DNA from 3 places in the Enterobacter sp. JS8-1 genome. Region 3 is predicted to be linked to each of the others. Evidence: riboswitches for the same ligand, from Rfam matches in the RefSeq annotation. Region 3 holds a riboswitch; each other region holds the start of a gene.
The links. Region 3 has a riboswitch for thiamine pyrophosphate ahead of thiB (thiamine ABC transporter substrate binding subunit). Riboswitches for the same ligand answer to the same signal wherever they lie in the genome.

Region 1 (4,171 bases), 2.4 Mb from region 3:
GCCGCTTCGCACCGCATTTTTTACCGTTTCGGCAAATTTCAGGTACAGCGGCGTGTTGTCCGGCGCGGCGATCCGTTCATTCAGTTGAGCGATTAACCGGGTATGCGCTTGTTCCATCTCTGTTTTCTCAGGCGTGGTGTTTCCTGCCAGTATACTGGGTTACCACCACGCATGAAAATGATGAACCGGCCCAATACCGTGACCCACTTCCAGAGTATCGGCTTTTGCCAGCGCCGCGGAGAGCCAGATTTTAGCTTCGCCCACCGTATCGGCCCAGCTGTCATGCCGTGGACGCAGCGCAGCAAGCGCGGCTGAGAGCGTGCAGCCCGTGCCGTGGGTGTTTTTAGTCTGCACGCGCGGCGCGGTAAAACGCATTTCGCCGTCGCGGGTAAAGAGCCAGTCCGGGCTTTCGACATCATCAAGATGACCGCCCTTCATCAGCACCGCGCCGCAGCCCATCGCCAGTAGCGCGTTCCCCTGCGCTTTCATTTCACGTTCGTTTTGCGCGTGCGGGGCACCCAACAGCGCGGCGGCTTCCGGCAGATTGGGCGTGATCAGCGCCACCTGCGGCAGCAGCTTTGTGCGCAGCGTCTCCACGGCGGAGGCAGAGAGCAGCGGGTCGCCACTTTTCGCCAGCATGACGGTATCCAGCACCACGTTTTGCACCTGATAACGCTTAAGCCGCTCGGCCACCGCTTCCACAATGTCCGTTTCGGCCAGCATGCCGATCTTGGTGGTATCAATGCGCACGTCGCTGAACACCGAATCCAGCTGCGTGGCAACAAAATCCGGCTCGATACGGTAGACCGACTGCACGCCGCGCGTGTTTTGCGCCACCAGCGCGGTAATGACGGAACAGCCGTATGCGCCAAGCGCGGAGAAGGTTTTCAGGTCAGCCTGGATACCCGCGCCGCCGCTGGGATCGGTACCGGCAATGGTCAGTGCGTTAATCCGCTTCATGCCTGCTCCTCCAGCGTGTAGAGCGCATCCAGGAACGCGCTGGCAAAACTGCCCGGGCCACGAGACTGCGCAACAGCGATTGAGCCAGCTCGCTTCATCCATCCGCAGGCAGCCGTGACGTTATCCAGCCGGTCGCCCGGCAGCGAGCAGCTCGCCGCCACGACAGCCGAGAGCGCGCAACCGGTGCCCACCACGCGCGTCATCAGCGGGTCACCGCCCGTTACCGTGCGCGTGCGCTGTCCATCGGTGATGTAATCCACTTCTCCCGTGACCACGACAATTGCATTCGTCTGACGCGCCAAAGCCTGCGCGGCAGGCACCGCGCTTGCTGCAGTGTCGGTGGTATCAACGCCGCGCCCGCCCGCGCTCATCCCGGCAAGGGCAAGGATTTCAGAGGCGTTACCGCGGATCGCGGCGGGTTTCAGAGCGAGGATTTGATGGCAAAAACGGGTACGGAACGCGAGCGCGCCAACGGCAACCGGGTCGAGCGTCCAGGGCTTACCCGCCGCCACCGCGCTTTCAATCGCCCGACGCATCGACTGGGCGCGCGGTGCGGTCAGCGTGCCAACGTTAATCAGCAGCGCATCGGCGATGTCAGCAAACTGCTCGGCCTCTTCGGCCTCAATCACCATCGCTGGCGATGCACCGAGAGCCAGCAACACGTTGGCCGTGAAGGTCTGTACAACATCGTTGGTCATACAGTGCGTGAGCGGGGAACGGGTTCGGAACTGATGTAAAACGTGTAAATCGAGCAGGTCAGGCTGCATGGTTTCGCTCCTGCCTTGCGTGAAGAAGCGATGACCGGGAAGGCATCTGACTTCCCTACGCTGGCATTATCCAGATCAGGTAATACGGGTATTTCTCAGCCTTCACAAAGAAGGGCACCCCGAGTCAAAATACTTATAAAACAATTAATTACAAATCAATAGTTTGTGAGTATTTAGTGTAACCGGGGCCGTAGGCAGGGTGCAAGATTTTTCGATTTACCGCATCTGGAATAGCTGAATCACGCCCGGCAGGGGCGAACACCAAAGACTAATAGTACCGAAAGGTATTAGTTAGAGCGACGATAAGAAGCAACACAGTTGATACGTATAAGAAGTTAACGATTCTCTTTTATCTTTCCGGTTATATCCCTCTCTCTCATGGATTATTCCTAAAACGTAAATTTTAATCACCGCGATTAATCAGCGCGCATTTTAATGTTTACTTTCACCTTTAAAATCTATTCGTTTCAAATGAAATAAATCATTAAACAACTCCACTACCTAAGCAGTAAAATAAAACCCCTAAAAAAGTGAAATAAAATTCCATTCCAATCATAAACTTAACTAGAACCTTTTCCGGATAAAAATTAAATCACTGATAAACAAATAGAAATTAAAGACTTACTGCAACATACCACTTTAGCTATTGGTGCTTTACTTGACCTAAATCAATAATTTTAAGCGCAAATTATCTATAGTTCACCATCGTCACACAAAACAAATAGATGTTTCTTTACAAAATTTGACATACTTGAACTTACTCTTTTTGCTCTGCCAGACCAAACGTTGGTAATAACACTATCGTTTATTTTATCTATAGAATATTGCGAGTCTTTACAATGAAACCCCTTAATAAATCAGTGATTGCTGTTGCTGTTTTTGGTGCTGTTTTTGGTGCTCTTTTTGCTGGTTCAATGAATATTGCTTATGCTGCTACCCCTGCTAGCGATGTTGAAATGGCTACAGGTGAAACGGTAGAAACTGCAATCACTAACTTACAGGGTAAAACAGACGGCTTATCTAATGATGTAGCTGGTATCGTGTTTACTGATCTCCCTACTCTGCATCAAACTGATAAAGGGCTTCAAAATCAAATCACAGCTACTAACAAAGATGTGAATGATACTAAAGATGCTGTGATTCTGATTAATAATGACCTGCAAGGCGCGAAACAGCTTCTTGCTGATAAAGCACAGATTGCACAAGATACAGCTAATGCTAACTCTACCCGCATTACAGCACTGGAAAACCAGCCTACCCCGAAAGATGGTATTGATGGTAAAGATGGGGCTACAGGTGCGCAAGGTGTACAGGGTTTACAGGGTTTACAGGGCTTGAAAGGTGATACAGGCGCACAAGGTGTAGCGGGTGTTGCTGGTAAAGATGGTGTTGATGGTGTTGATGGTAAAAATGGTATTGACGGTAAAGCAGGTAAAGACGGCATAGACGGGAAAATCGGCGTTAACGGGAAAGATGGTAAGAATGGGTTGAATGGTAAAGATGGTGTGAGTGGTAAGAACGGCGCTAACGGCGTTACCACCACCATCACTAAGAAAGAAGTTGATACTAAAACTATCAATCTTGTTAAGTCACTTAATACACAAACTACAGCACAAGCTAAAGATCTGAAAGCTGCTCAACAAGTATTTGCACAAGCACAATCTTCAAGCAATGCTCAATTTAAAAACCTGAAGGATGAAGTTGACGACAACAAGAAAGAAGCGCGTGGTGGAGTAGCCTCTGCCGTTGCGATTGCATCAATGCCACAGGTCGAAAAAGATCAGGCTATGATGTTCTCTGCTGGTGTAGGGTCATTTAAGAATGAGCAAGCTATCAGCGTTGGCACTTCTCTCCATGCCGGTGAACATACAGTGATCAAAGCTGGTATTAGCGATTCGACAAATAACGATCTTGCTATGGGCGCGGGTATCGGGATCGGTTTTTGAATAAAACACCGCTGATACATATATAACCCGCTCGTCTCTGGTAAGAATTTCGATGATAGCAAAAAACATGTCCAGATATATATTCATCTCAGCCGTGCTGTACCTGATGCTAATTGGCGTCGGGATTTGGATAGGCGTGATGTATTTATCTTATTATCTGTGTAGTTTATAAGGTATAAAATGAAAAAATTAATTATTACCGTGGCGGGTATATTTATACTTGCGGGGTGCGTATCGCCCGATCAGCGCATCGCAAACTGCACGGCGAAAGGCGTAAGTTATGACACCTGCTATTTGTCCGAACAGCAAAGACAGCAAGGCATTAATAACGCTTCGCTCTCTGCCGCTTATGCGAATGCGGCAAGAGCGACAGAAAATGCACATAAACATGCTCACCACCACTAAGGTTTTATAATGAAAGCACAGTTAACAGTGATGACTCTGTTGTTCGCAATCGCTGCGACCCCGGCACATGCGATTAACGCCCACTATCGCGCA
Region 2 (4,171 bases), 500 kb from region 3:
CCGTCAACGATTTTGTGCATGTAATACAGGGAGAACTGCTGATAATCGCGTCCGGTCAGCACGCCGCCCCAGGTATCGAAAATCATCACCGACTGCGCACCGGCTTTAATCTGCGCGTTCAGATAGAGCGTGACGCTCTTCGCCAGCTTGTCGAGCAGCGCATGCAGCGCCAGCGGCTCGGCGTACATCATCTTTTTAATCATGGTGAAGGCTTTGCTGCTGCCCCCTTCCACCATATAGGTCGCCAGCGTCCACGGGCTGCCGGAGAAGCCAATCAGCGGAACTTCACCTTTCAGCTCGCGGCGGATGGTGCGTACGGCGTTCATCACGTAGCCCAGCTCGCCTTCCGGATCGGGGATCGGCAGCTTATCCACGTCGGCTTTGCTTTTGATTGGGGAGGTGAAACGCGGACCTTCACCGGTTTCGAAATACAGGCCAAGGCCCATTGCATCCGGAATGGTCAGAATATCCGAGAAGAGGATCGCAGCATCCAGCGGGAAGCGGCGCAGCGGCTGGAGCGTGACTTCGCAGGCCAGCTCAGCATTTTTGCACAGCGACATAAAATCGCCCGCCTGCGCGCGCGTGGCTTTGTACTCTGGCAGATAGCGTCCCGCCTGGCGCATCATCCACACCGGGGTGACATCAACGGGCTGGCGCAGCAGCGCACGCAGATAACGATCGTTCTTCAGTTCGGTCATTTTTGCAGTTCCTTAAGCGTCATGGCCTCAGTGTAACACTACTCATACTCGGCCCGACACATCGCCACGGTATCTTCTATCAGCCGACGCGCCACGGTGCCCGGCGGAGGCAACAGCGGTAAATCGTCATAGCGATACCAGTTCGCTTCCAGCAGCTCTTTCTGATCGATAACGATCTCGCCGCTATCGTATTCCGCCATAAACGCGGTCATCAGCGACATCGGGAACGGCCAGGGCTGGGAGGTGACGTAGCGCAGGTTCTTCACCTTAATACTGCTCTCTTCCATCACCTCGCGCGCCACCGCCTGCTCCAGCGTTTCGCCTACTTCGACGAACCCGGCCAGTACGGTGTGAATGCCGTTGCGATGACGAGTATGCTGCGCCAGCAGGATGGAATCCTCCCGACGGATAGCGACGATAATGCAGGGTGCAATCTGAGGATAGTAGCGCTCGCGGCAGTGGCTGCAGAGCATCGCCCACTCGGTTTTGCTCGGGTGCATGGTATGACCGCAGTAGCCGCAGTATTTATGCGAGCGGTAAAACTCCGCCAGCTGCACGCCGCGCCCCGCCAGCTGGAACAGCCCGACATCCTGATCCAGCACCTGCCGCACAGACCCCATATCCTGGCGACGCGCCTGTTGGATCAACCACACCGGCTCGCCCTGCCACTCGCCGATCCACAGCGCGGTTTGTCCGACAAGATCGAACGTTTCCGCCGTGCCATGGGGGATTTCCCCGGCGGGCAGCCATAATTTTTGTTCGTGACTGACGATCCACCAACCCAGATCTGATTTTTCAATAATACGATCCATATCTATTGCACTACCTTCGCTTCACTGACATGTTGTTAGCATTGTGGTTACATTTTGGATAAGCAGATTCAATCCTATACCTTGCGGAGTCGACCATGTTAAACCAGCTGGAAAGCCTGACTGAGCGCGTTAGAGGAAGTAACAAACTGGTGGATCGCTGGCTGCATGTGCGCAAGCATCTACTCGTGGCTTATTACAATCTGGTCGGTATTAAGCCTGGCAAAGAATCGTTTATGCGGCTGAATGAAAAAGCGCTGGATGATTTTTGCCAGAGCCTGGTCGACTACCTGTCCGACGGCCATTTCAATATTTATGAACGCATTATCCGCGAAATGGAAGGGACAACACCGTATTTAGCGGCCAGCAAACTCTATCCGTTGCTGGAAGCCAACACCCAGCAGATCATGGATTACTACGATTCCACGCTCGAGAACGCCATCGATCACGATAACTATCTTGAGTTTCAGCAGGCGCTGTCCGATCTCGGTGAAGCGCTGGAGGAGCGATTCACGCTGGAAGATAAGCTGATCGCCCTCGTGCTGGACAATGACGTGAATACCAGCAATGAAGAGAACGTCGCGCGCCCTGCTTGAGTTCTTAATCGTTAACGAGTAATTTACAACCATTCGCCCCTCTCACGAGGGGGATTTTTCTTGTCGGAGTGCCCAGTGTGAAAGCACGGGCTGAGACCGTTAATTCGGGATCCGCGGAACCTGATCAGGCTAATACCTGCGAAGGGAACAAGAGTCAAACAGCTGTTGTATCGCCTGAGGGCGATCCTCTCTTGCTTCATCCGTCGTCTGACAAGCCATGTCCTTCACTTTTGGAATGAGCTATGTCTACTGCAAAACTGACCCGCCGCGAACAGCGCGCGCAGGCCCAACACTTCATCGACACCCTGGAAGGCACTGCTTTCCCGAACTCTAAACGTATCTACATTTCCGGCTCGCAGGCCGATATTCGCGTCCCGATGCGTGAGATCCAGCTCAGCCCGACGCTTATCGGCGGCAGCAAAGAGGATCCGCAGTTCGAAGACAACGAAGCCGTGCCGGTATACGACACCTCCGGTCCGTATGGCGATCCCGATGTGGCAATTAACGTCCAGCAGGGTCTGGCAAAGCTGCGCCAGCCGTGGATTGACGCGCGTAATGACAGCGAAGCGCTAAACGAGCAAAGCTCTGCTTACACCAAAGAACGCCTGGCCGACGACGGTTTGGACGAGCTGCGCTTTACCGGCCTGCTGACGCCAAAACGCGCTAAAGCGGGTAAATGCGTGACCCAGCTGCACTACGCGCGCCAGGGCATCGTCACGCCGGAGATGGAGTTCATCGCCATCCGCGAAAACATGGGTCGTGAGCGCATCCGTAGCGAAATACTGCGCTATCAGCATCCGGGTGAAGGCTTTGGCGCTCGTCTGCCGGAGAACATCACGCCGGAATTTGTGCGTGACGAAGTGGCTGCCGGTCGCGCCATTATCCCCGCCAACATTAACCACCCGGAATCCGAGCCGATGATTATTGGCCGCAACTTCCTGGTGAAGGTCAACGCTAACATCGGCAACTCGGCCGTGACCTCTTCCATCGAAGAAGAGGTGGAAAAGCTGGTCTGGTCCACGCGCTGGGGTGCGGACACGGTAATGGACCTCTCCACCGGCCGCTATATTCACGAAACCCGCGAATGGATCCTGCGTAACAGCCCGGTACCGATTGGCACCGTCCCGATTTATCAGGCGCTGGAAAAGGTCAACGGCATTGCCGAAGACCTCACCTGGGAAGCCTTCCGCGACACGCTGCTGGAGCAGGCGGAACAGGGCGTGGACTACTTCACCATTCACGCGGGCGTGCTGCTGCGCTACGTGCCGATGACGGCGAAACGTCTGACCGGCATCGTCTCGCGAGGCGGTTCCATCATGGCGAAGTGGTGCCTGTCCCATCATCAGGAAAACTTCCTCTACGAACACTTCCGCGAGATTTGCGAAATCTGCGCCGCGTATGATGTCTCTCTGTCGCTGGGCGACGGCCTGCGTCCTGGCTCCATCCGCGACGCGAATGACGAAGCGCAGTTTGCCGAACTGCACACGCTGGGCGAGCTGACCAAAATCGCCTGGGAGTATGACGTGCAGGTGATGATTGAAGGCCCAGGCCACGTGCCGATGCAGATGATCCGCCGCAACATGACCGAAGAGCTGGAGCACTGCCACGAAGCGCCGTTTTACACGCTGGGGCCACTGACAACCGACATCGCGCCGGGCTATGACCACTTCACGTCAGGCATTGGGGCGGCGATGATCGGCTGGTTCGGCTGCGCCATGCTCTGCTATGTGACGCCGAAAGAGCACCTCGGCCTGCCTAACAAAGAGGACGTTAAGCAGGGGCTGATCACCTACAAAATTGCCGCCCACGCGGCGGATTTGGCGAAAGGCCACCCGGGCGCGCAAATCCGCGATAACGCCATGTCGAAGGCACGCTTTGAATTTCGCTGGGAAGACCAGTTCAACCTGGCGCTGGATCCGTTCACCGCGCGCGCCTATCACGATGAGACCCTGCCGCAGGAGTCGGGCAAAGTCGCGCACTTCTGCTCTATGTGCGGGCCAAAATTCTGCTCGATGAAAATCAGCCAGGAGGTGCGCGACTACGCCGCCGCGCAAACCATCGAAGTGGG
Region 3 (4,171 bases):
AGCACTTTGAGCGCGTAAGGAATAGCCATCAGTGCGTTGGTGAAAATCACAATGCCGTCGGCGCTTTCCGGCAGGCCGATGGTGCTGTTGAACAGCAGGAAGAAGCCCGTCGCGAGCACGATGCCCGGCATCGCCAGGATCAACATGCCTGTCAGCTCCAGCATTTGCCCGGCCTTACGGGCCTGACGCGCGTAGAGTTCGCGGCTGCTCCACAGCAGCATCATGGTCAGCATGACGCACAGCAGCCCGGCAGCCAGCGCTATGCGTACCGAGGTCCAGGTTGCCTGCCAGAGCACGGGCTGTTGCAACACGGACACAAGATTGAGGTTCAGTCCGTCAATGATAACGGCCAGAAGCGGCGGCAGCAGTAGCAGGAGCGCCAACGCAATCAGGATAAAATCGATGACGCGGCTGTGCAGGCTATCCTGCGGATCGCGCCAGCCTGCTATCTGATTACTGCCGGGAGAAAGGGATTTACTCAGCCGCTGGCTGAGTAGCACCAGTGCGAGACAGCAAATCATCTGCACCATCGCCAGCAGCGCGGCGCGGCCCGGATCGTAGTCGTAACTCAGCGCCTGGTAGATCGCCAGCTCGATGGTGGTGGCCTGCGGCCCGCCGCCGAGAGACAGCACGGTGGCAAAGCTGGCAAAGCAGAGCATGAAGATTAATGCCGCCACGGGCGGGATCTGGCGGCGCAGCCACGGCCATTCCACGAAGCGGAAGAAAGACACGCCGCGCATGCCAAGCTGGGCGGCAATCTGGCGCTGTTCGCCGGGTATGTTTTCCAGCGCCTGCAAAAAGAGGCGCGTCGCCATCGGCATATTGAAAAAGACGTGCGCGAGCAGAATGCCCTTCAGCCCGTAGGGGGAGAAGGTCCACTCTAGCCCTGAAAACGCAAAGAGCGAGGCCAGCCAGCCCTGACGGCCATACACGCTCAGGATGCCAAATACGGCTACCAGCACCGGCAGGATCAGCGTCATGGCGCACAGGCGCAGCAGCGCCTGCCTGCCGGGAAAACGCCGCCGATACAGTGCTCGCGCAAGAAAAATGGCCGGGATCACCGAGAGCAGGGCAGAAAGAAACGCCTGCCAGAAGGAGAACCGGATCACGTGCCAGAGGTAGCTATCGTGCCAGAGGGCGAGCAGGTCACTCTCCGGCGCGTTAAACCACAGTGCAAGGAATGCCCCCAGGCTGACCGCCACCATCAGCAGGGCGGCGAGCAGACCGGGGATTAACCAGCCGGGAATCAACGGCTGACGGCGCGTTGCCATTCACTTACCCATGCGGCACGCTGCGCGGCGACCTGCTGCGGCGTAAACTCCAGCGAGGTTGTTGGTTTGGTCAACCGATCGAAACCTGCTGGCAGCGCAACGTTAGTGACCGGATACATCCAGTTGCCCGCGGGAATGGCGTTCTGGAACGCGGGTGAAACCATAAATTTCAGGAACTTTTCGGCCAGTTCCGGCTGTTTGCTGGCAGCGGTACGCGCTGCCACTTCCACCTGCAGGTAGTGACCTTCAGCAAAATTCGCCGCGGCGTAGTTGTCTTTCTTCTCGGCGATGATGTGGTAGGCCGGAGAGGTGGTATAGCTCAGCACCAAATCGCTTTCACCTTTCAGGAACAGGCCATAGGCTTCGCTCCAGCCTTTGGTCACGGTGACGGTTTTGGCGGCCAGTTTTTGCCACGCTTCCGGCGCTTTATCGCCATAGACCTTTTGCATCCACAGCAGCAGGCCCAGCCCCGGCGTACTGGTACGCGGATCTTCATAAATCACGCGCCACTTCTGCTCGCTCTCGACCAGCTCTTTCAGGCTTTTCGGCGGGTTTTTCAGCTTATTTTTGTCATAAACAAAAGCAAAGTAGCCGTAATCGAACGGCACGAAGGTGTCGTTTTTCCAGCCGCCAGGCACGTTAACGGCATTTGCCGCGACGCCGCTTTTGGCAAACAGTTTGGTTTGCGAGGCGGCGTCCAGCAGGTTGTTATCCAGCCCGAGCACTACGTCAGCCTTGCTGTTTTTCCCTTCCATACGCAGGCGGTTGAGCAGCGACACGCCATCTTCCAGCGCGACGAACTTCAGCTCGCAGTTGCAGTCGGCTTCAAAGGCTTTTTTGACTACCGGGCCAGGGCCCCAGTCGGCAGAGAAGGAGTCATAGGTGTAGACCGTCAGGACGGGCTTCGCAAAAGCAGGCAGCGCAAACAGCGCCAGCAGGGGGAGCACTTTTTTTAACACTTTGCACCTCAAAGTTGAGTGGCAAAGGATTTTGAGCGACAGCCTCAAATCCCTTCGCCGGCGTTATCCGGATCAGGTTCGACGGGTATTATCTCAGCGCACATCAGTGATGCAGCACCCCGTTGAGAACGGCGCTATTGTAATGATTTGGTGAATATTACGAAAGCGTTATGGCTCCGGTGGTGCAAACCAGGCGGATTTAAAATCAAACCAGCCCAGGGTATTCATCCGCAGGCCGCGCATGCTGCGCTGTCCCTGGATCATCAGCCAGTGGTGGATCAGCGGCACGATCGCCTGTTCGGCAAGTAACGCCTGGCACCACGTGGCTAAATTCATCTCGCCCGCGCGCCACAAGGCGGCGTCCTGCTGCCAGTCTCGATCGATGCAGTGCTGGATCAGCGGGACTTCATACAGGTGCGAGAAGAGCGAAAAATCGAGCGGCAGGGTGAAGTTGGCGCTGTTCAGCCAGATATCACTGGTGATATCTCCCTGGTGCCATTCGTCATAGTCAACTTCTTTGACCTCCAGCGTTACCCCTTCGGCCGCCAGCAGTCGGGTCATGATTCTGGCGATAAAACGATGCTCCACATGCTCGCGGTAGTAGGTCAGGGTGATGGACTCCAGCCCTGCGGGCTTTTCGCTACGCGCTGGACGAGCGTGGTGCCAGCGTGGAAGCAGGCCGTAGGCCGGGAACCACCAGGCCTGATACTGAACGTCGGCATGATAAATCAGATTCGCGGGGGCCAGAATGTGGCTGATCCACTCACGCACCTGAGGATTTGCGCCGCGATGGGTGCGGCGGTCAAACAGCAGATAATAACAGCCCTCTTCAAGGCGGCTCTCGACGGCCTTTTCCCCTGTCGTCGGCCCTTCCAGCGTCAGCCCTGCGCTCAGCTCTTCATTGAGATCCGGTAATACCCACACGTTCACTTCGTCGATCAGCGCCCGATAGCCAAAATAGTCATCAAAGGCGCGGATCTTCAGCTGGTTGCTGTTGTTTCGGGAGACGGCATAAGGGCCGGTACCAATTGGCTGGCTGGCGAAATTATTCAGCGATTCCCACTCGCCGGGCAAAATCATCGACGGCACATAGCCCAGCAGCCAGGGGAGCCACTTATCCTGCTGCGACAGTTCAATATCCAGCGTCCACGCCGTAGGGGAGTGGACGCGCGAAATATGTGAGTAAAGGGGGAGCTTGCGGGCGCGTTCCAGAGAAGAGATGACGTCGCTCATTTCCAGCTCGCGGCCATGATGAAAATGGATGCCGGGGCGTAAAAAAAAGCGCCAGTGGAGTGAAGAGAGTTGCTGCCAGTGGTGCGCGATATCGGCTTCCAGTTCCCCGTTTTCCTCATTTATCCGCGTCAGCCCGCTGAAGATTTGCCGGGCCATATGGGTTTCAGATCGCCGTAACGCCGTGCCGGGCAACAGATTTTTCATCGGACGGTAGTAAAGTACCCGCAGAATATGGCGGCCCTGACGAAAGCTGCGCCCCAGATGGGAAACCAGCATCTGGCGCACGGCGGCTTTGTCGCCCACCAGCTGTACCAGCTGCTCGATGCGGTCCTGCTCCAGCAGGTCTTCCGCCCGCTGCTGCTGCAGCGCCAGTCCGGTGTAGAGGAACGTCAGGCGCGAGCGCTTGCCGCGTCCCGCTTCGGCTTCCCAGTTTAGCCAGCCCTGCTGCTGCATGGTGTTGAGCAGCGTGCGCATGTGTCGGCGCGAACAGTTGAGCAGGTCAGCCAGCTCGTTCAGCGTGGTCTCCTGCGATTGCCCCTCACAGCACTGCCAGAGGCGGATAAATTGTTGTTGCAGACGACCAGAAGGCATAAAAGGGGAACTCCTGACAAAAAACCAGCAATTTATTAATCCCTATATTAGGACAATAATTCTTCCCGATGAAGTGAGGAGGTAAATTATGAAGAGGTCTACCGCACGTCAGTTTTA

Region 1: it holds a riboswitch for thiamine pyrophosphate, as region 3 does, so the genes downstream of both, thiM (hydroxyethylthiazole kinase) here and thiB (thiamine ABC transporter substrate binding subunit) in region 3, are expected to answer to the same signal.
Region 2: it holds a riboswitch for thiamine pyrophosphate, as region 3 does, so the genes downstream of both, thiC (phosphomethylpyrimidine synthase ThiC) here and thiB (thiamine ABC transporter substrate binding subunit) in region 3, are expected to answer to the same signal.

Annotation. Positions count from the first base shown of each region.
Region 1 covers NZ_CP185805.1:3,176,764-3,180,934, forward strand. The annotation lists gene ACOQH0_RS15120 (GntR family transcriptional regulator) at 1-117, opposite strand, end outside; gene thiD (bifunctional hydroxymethylpyrimidine kinase/phosphomethylpyrimidine kinase) at 160-960, opposite strand; gene thiM (hydroxyethylthiazole kinase) at 957-1,727, opposite strand; TPP riboswitch at 1,763-1,859, opposite strand; gene ACOQH0_RS15135 (YadA-like family protein) at 2,567-3,673, shown strand; gene ACOQH0_RS15140 (hypothetical protein) at 3,854-4,078, shown strand; gene ACOQH0_RS15145 (hypothetical protein) at 4,088-4,171, shown strand, end outside.
Region 2 covers NZ_CP185805.1:237,933-242,103, reverse strand. The annotation lists gene hemE (uroporphyrinogen decarboxylase) at 1-698, opposite strand, end outside; gene nudC (NAD(+) diphosphatase) at 737-1,510, opposite strand; gene ACOQH0_RS01185 (Rsd/AlgQ family anti-sigma factor) at 1,606-2,103, shown strand; TPP riboswitch at 2,158-2,267, shown strand; gene thiC (phosphomethylpyrimidine synthase ThiC) at 2,346-4,171, shown strand, end outside.
Region 3 covers NZ_CP185805.1:737,816-741,986, forward strand. The annotation lists gene thiP (thiamine/thiamine pyrophosphate ABC transporter permease ThiP) at 1-1,271, opposite strand, end outside; gene thiB (thiamine ABC transporter substrate binding subunit) at 1,247-2,230, opposite strand; TPP riboswitch at 2,262-2,362, opposite strand; gene sgrR (HTH-type transcriptional regulator SgrR) at 2,399-4,054, opposite strand; gene sgrT (glucose uptake inhibitor SgrT) at 4,143-4,171, shown strand, end outside.